Regions from separate parts of the Staphylococcus hsinchuensis genome, predicted to be linked through region 2. Evidence: predicted binding sites of a transcription regulator. Region 2 holds the regulator's gene; the other holds the start of a gene.
What was found. The regulator NrdR, encoded in region 2, represses ribonucleotide reductase genes. The targets are predictions, from matches to a motif close to AACACNATATATNGTGTT.
Positions count from the first base shown of each region.

Region 1: nrdI (class Ib ribonucleoside-diphosphate reductase assembly flavoprotein NrdI) is a predicted target of NrdR. The motif match lies at 1,581-1,598, and genes of this name have one in related genera.

Region 1 covers NZ_CP128355.1:1,073,126-1,076,347, reverse strand. The annotation lists gene nrdE (class 1b ribonucleoside-diphosphate reductase subunit alpha) at 1-963, opposite strand, end outside; gene nrdI (class Ib ribonucleoside-diphosphate reductase assembly flavoprotein NrdI) at 914-1,324, opposite strand; gene QQM35_RS05320 (DMT family transporter) at 1,938-2,804, shown strand; gene queF (preQ(1) synthase) at 2,823-3,222, shown strand, end outside.
Region 2 covers NZ_CP128355.1:1,917,866-1,921,087, forward strand. The annotation lists gene QQM35_RS09560 (replication initiation and membrane attachment family protein) at 1-1,249, opposite strand, end outside; gene nrdR (transcriptional regulator NrdR) at 1,249-1,719, opposite strand; gene gap (type I glyceraldehyde-3-phosphate dehydrogenase) at 2,036-3,037, opposite strand.

The DNA of each region.
Region 1 (3,222 bases), 840 kb from region 2:
ATCGATATTAATATCGTCTAAAGTCACGCCATATTCTTTATAGATTGTATGTGGTGCAAACATGTAAAAGTCTTTACCTTCTTTTGCTAAATCAAAGAATTTTGAAGGGACGATAAGACCAGTTGAAATTGTAGATAAACGTAGATCTTCATCGGCGTTAACCTTTTTAGTATCTAAGAATTCTTCAACATCGAAGTGGAAGATATTTAAATAAACTGCCCCAGCACCTGGTCTTTGGCCTAGCTGGTCGGCATAACTGAAACCACCTTCAAGTGATTTAGCAACTGGTAATACGCCTTTTGCTACACCTTTTATACCTTTAATTGCTTCGCCACGTGCACGTAGCTTAGATAAGTTAATCGCAACACCGCCACCAATTTTACTTAATTGCTTAGCAGTCGCATCTATAAAGTTGATTGAGTTTAAACTATCGTCAACTTCAAGTAAGAAACATGAGACAAGTTCGCCTCGGCGTGCACGACCTGCATTTAAAAACGTTGGTGTTGCAGGTTGATATCTTTGTTCAATCATCGCTTTAATAAATTGTTTAGCAGTCGCTTTATGACCATTTGCTAAATATAGTGACACGATAACCACATGTTGATTGTAATCTTCTAATAGTTGTTTTTTATCATTCGTTTTTAACGCATAATCTTTGTAAAATTTGCTCGCTGCCATGTAACTTGCAAATTTAAAATCAATGTTTTTTGCAAAATCAGTAATTTCAATAAGGTCTTCTTCTGAATATTTTTCGAACACATCGAAGTAGAAATTATTGTCCACTAAATAATGAAGACGCTCAATTTCAGAATCAAAGAAAATGGTCTTATCTTTAATCTCTTCCATGTATACAGCTAGCGCTTCTTGATCTTTTTCTAAATCGAAAAAGCCATTCTCTTTACGCTTTGTGACTTCATTGTTCAACTCTATATGATTGTATTGTTTCTCGTCCATAACCTTCATTTATGTGCCCCACCTTATCTATAAATTCGCTAATATCTTCGTTAGTGCCTTGAACTTCAAATTTCATTAATAATGGTACTTGAAAGTCTGCTGCAATAGTTCGGCCGGCTTTCGCAAAATTTTGTCCCCAATTGCGATTGCCACTCGCTGCCACAGCTCTTAACAAATCATGATTTACATCTAAAAATGATTGTACGGGTGGCGGGATTTCACCGAATCCTATCGTACCAGTGACCAATATAAAAGGTTCCTTCACACGTTCAGTACAATTCGCTTGCGTAATTTCTAAAGTGTCAGCTATCTCTGTTCGTTGAATAAATCTACGCACATTTCCTGAAAATGAGTAATACGCGACCTTCATTAGACCACCTACTTCCTAAAATTGTCATGATCTTATTCCAAAATATCTATCGTTCAACTTTACGCAAAATCTAAAAATTACACATTGTGCTTAATTATATTAATTTACACAATATATAGAATTACCATAGATATGTATCAATGAAACAATCTCAAATTATATACCAATTTTCATTAAAATTGTCATATTTAAGCATCGTAATAGTGTCTTTTTAATTAAAATTTGATTTATTATAAATAAATTGACCACAAGCTAAAACACAATATCTTGTGATAAGTTTGGGTCATCAACACTATATTATGTGTTTCATTATACATAACTCTTTCTGAGAATTAAAGACATAAAATTGAACTGGTTTGAAAAGATATTTTTAAAAAATGGCACCGAACCACGTGAATAAGCCTTTTGAAAATTTTTTAAATTTTTATTCCCAACTTCAAGCTAAAATTCTTGCAATTTAAAAAACATTATCTTCTGTTATCAACGAACTGAAATAGAACATTTGTTCGCATTTCCATATTATACTACTTCTGAGTTTATTTCAAGGATATACATATTGTATTTCTATGTGCTACTATAGATACGTTAAATTTTAGAAATTGAGGCGATAGTTGTGAATCCTAAAGTAAAAGGAATTATCGCAATTTTAATTTCCGCGATCGGTTTTAGTTTTATGTCAGTATTTTTTAGACTAGCTGGAGATTTACCCGTCTTTCAAAAATCGCTCGCACGAAATTTAGTTGCGATGTTTATACCGTTGTATTTCATATTCAAATATAAACAACCACTTTTCGGTAAGTTGAGTAGTCAACCTTTATTAATATCCAGATCTGCTTTAGGCCTCATTGGTGTATTATTAAATATTTACGCCATTGACCATATGATTTTAAGTGATGCAGATACATTAATGAAGCTTAACCCATTTTGGACAATTTTACTTAGTTTACTCTTCTTAAATGAAAAAATTCGAAAATACCAACTTATAGCAATGATTGTAGCTATATTAGGTATGTTGTTCGTAGTGAAACCAGAGTTTTCTTCTGCTGTGATTCCAGCACTTGGAGGATTACTTTCAGGAATATTTGCTGCCGGAGCGTATACATGTGTTCGTGCGCTAAGTTCACGTGAGGCACCTTACACAATTGTCTTTTATTTCTCATTCTTTTCTATTATAGCATTGATTCCATTTACGATATTTACATTTGAACCAATGTCATGGATTCAAGTGTTATACCTTATTGGTGCAGGTTTATCTGCAGCAATCGGTCAAATTGGTATTACATTAGCATATAGCTTTGCACCTGCAAAAGATATATCCATCTTCACTTACGCTTCTATTATATTTACAGCAATATTTGGATTTATATTATTTAAAGAATCACCAGATTTATTTGCAATATTAGGCTATATTATCATTATTGGTTCAAGCTATTACATGTTTGAGAAAGCACGACGCCAATCTGCTACCACTGAAAAATAAAGTTAAGGAGAGATTTCAATGTCTGAAGGACGCAATAAAGAACAATTAGAAGATATTACACTATTAGGAAATCAAAATAATAAATATGAATTTGATTACACACCTGAAGTATTAGAATCATTCGATAATAAACACCAAGGTCGTGACTATTTCGTCAAATTTAATTGCCCTGAATTTACATCATTATGCCCTATTACAGGTCAACCTGACTTTGCCACTATATATATTTCATACATTCCTCATATCAAAATGGTAGAATCAAAATCGTTAAAATTATATTTATTTAGTTTTAGAAATCATGGCGACTTCCATGAAGATTGTATGAATATTATTATGAACGACCTAATTGATTTAATGGATCCCCACTACATTGAAGTCTGGGGGAAATTCACTCCACGTGGTGGCATTTCGATTGATC
Region 2 (3,222 bases):
TTTCTCTTGAAGGTAATTGTTGTTGACGATAAGTTGCTTTTCCTTTTTCATTTGATGATTGATTTGTTTTCAGTTGGTTTACCTTTTTAGCATGTTCATATGCTTGTTTCGCCGTTTTGATGCCTAATTTTTTCCAGTTAGATGCTACCTCAAAAATATAAGACTTCGGAAGTTTCATATCTTCCTTTAACATGACAAACTGAAGTAATATGTTAATCACACCAAATGGCAACTTTTCGCGTTCTATTAATTCTTCGACCATCAGTTTCTGTTTAAAAGTTGGTTCAGACTCTGACCATGACACAAGCATATCTATAGGACTCGTCGTTTCTAACTGTTCTAACCAATCATCTGCTTTACTCTCTTGAGTTGTGACATCTGTCGATTGTGAAATGGACACTTTGTTGTCATTTTCTTTGACTTGTAACGATGGATATTGTTGTTCATGTTCTATTAAATAGTATGACCTAGCTTGCTTTCTTAATTCTTCAAATGACAACTCTTGTGCACTCGTGATAGATTTTAAAATAATCCGTTTCATAGCTTCTGGCGTTAACCCATATAAAGTTGCAAGTTGAATAATTAAGGCCTTCGCATCTTGCGTTATAATTTGTTTGCTGACAAAGTGAGATTCCAACAAGTCATATAATAGTTCAAAGTCAAATTTAATTTCTGACAAATCTACTCCATCATATGTTTCTTCACCTTGAATATGTTGCGTATCTTCATTAACAGAATGACGCGGTACTTTAAACACATCCGTAAACTTACGAGTAATATTTTGATATTGAGCTAAATTGACGTCATCATGCGTTTCGAAGTATTGCTTTAACTGTAAATAACGCTGTTTACTCACTTCACTAAATAAATAAACAGATAACATCGGATCATTAAAAAATTGTTTAGCAGACGGAGGTTGAACGAGTTTATAAACAAAAGATGAAAGTTGTTCATCATGTTTTGCATAAGATTGAACAAGTCCGATAGCTTCCAATAAATCCATACTTTTACGAAAGTCTATTAAATTAATTTTAAGCTCACTCATTATAATATAATGCGTTAATACATCAGAAGATTGCTGAGCTACGAATTGATTGAGATAATGATAAACACCTATCGCATTTGGGCCAGTTAAAGGGGTGAACAGACGATTTAATATATCCAAATGATGTTGAGTTAAATCAAAATGTCTTATGACCGTAAAGTTATCATGTGGTCTTAATCCAAAGTCTTCTGATTGTAAACCCATTAATCATCACTCCGTTTATCCTCTGAAAGAATACCTTGCATGGATTGTAATAACTGATCCACGTCTTTAAATTCTTTATATACAGAGGCAAATCTAACATAAGAAACTTGATCCACTTCCATCAATAAATCCATCACATAATTCCCTATATCTCTAGATGAAATTTCTGCTTGCCCTGCATCTCTTAATTGCCATTCAACTTTATCAGTTATTTCTTCTAATTTTTGATAGCGCACGGGTCTTTTTTCACATGAACGCACAAGACCATTTAATATTTTCTCTCTTAAAAATTGTTCGCGTGTGCCATCTTTTTTCACGACGATCAATGGTCTTTTCTCTATATGTTCAAACGTTGTAAAACGCGTTTCACATGTTTCACATTCTCTTCTGCGTCGAATCGCATTCACTTCATCCGCATGTCTAGAGTCCACAACACGAGAATGCGTCGAATTACATTTCGGGCACTTCACCGAATTATCACCCTCTCAATTTGATTAACTTACATTATACTATAAATGTCTATGACACAAAAGAATGACTATTTGTGATTAATATTCAAAAGTTATTCACTCCATAGAGTGAAACTATTTAAACTTTAAAGGTTATCATTTTAATATTTTTACCATACATATGGTGAGACATTTGTTATAACATCAGTAAACTTAATGCTAAAAATAATTTAATATATGAAAAAAGCAATTTCTATATTATTTCAATAGAAATTGCTTTTTACCTGTTTGAGTACATTATGTTTCAAATATCTTTATGTTTAAGAAAACATTCATTTTATTTAATTAATTCACCAATTTGTTGCGCAACTTCAACTACTCTATTTGAGTAACCCCATTCATTATCGTACCAAGCAATAACTTTAACTTTATTATCTTCCATCACCATTGTACTTTGTGTATCGATGATAGCTGAGTATGGATTTGTATTGAAGTCCATTGAAACTAATGGTGCATCTTCAGTTGAAATTACGTCACCAAGATCGTTATCTTTAAATGCTTGGTTAACTTCTTCAACAGTAACATTTTTATCTAAATCTACAACAAGATCTACTAAAGAAACATTTTTAGTAGGAACTCTTAATGCCATACCGTGTAATTTACCTTCTAATTCAGGTAACACTTCTTTGAGCGCTTTAGCTGCACCAGTAGATGTTGGAATAATACTTTCATTACATGAACGTGCACGACGTAAATCTTTATGTGGGTTATCAATATTGTTCTGATCATTTGTAATTGCATGAACTGTAGTCATTAATCCATTTTGAATGCCAAATTGATCATTTAATACTTTAGCAACGGGACCAATACAATTTGTAGTACATGATGCGTTACTGAAGATATCATAAGTTTCAGTATCTAATTGGTCATTATTTACGCCTTTAACAACCATTTGAACTTTACCGCCTTTAGAAGGGCCTGTAAGTAATACTTTCTTCGCACCTGCTTTAACATGTGCATCGGCTTTATCACCATGGTTAAATTTACCTGTTGCTTCGATAACTAAATCAACATTTAGTTCATCCCAAGGTAATTTTTCAGGATCTCTTTCAGAAATTAACTTAATTTGTTGATCTCCTACTTTAATACCATCTTCAGTTGGTTCAGCAGTTAAATCAAATTTTCCGTGTGTAGTATCAAAGTTAATAAGATGAGCAATTGTTTCTGGAGGATAGCTCGCGTTGATTGCTACTAAATTTAAATCATCCTTTTTTAAAGCGATGCGTAGCACCATACGTCCGATTCTTCCCATCCCATTAATTGCAATATTTGTCGCCATTGATAGCACTCCTCGTTTATGTGTTATACTTTACAAAAAATAGTATAGCATAAAATAATACATTTTAGAAAGCGTTTTCTTATTAAAGTAAAATTTTTCATTTCACTTTTCTGTCGGGCTTTATATTGATTTTTAAAAAATTATATGCATTGCTATAAGAAGCTTAAAATTACTCCTTATTTTAA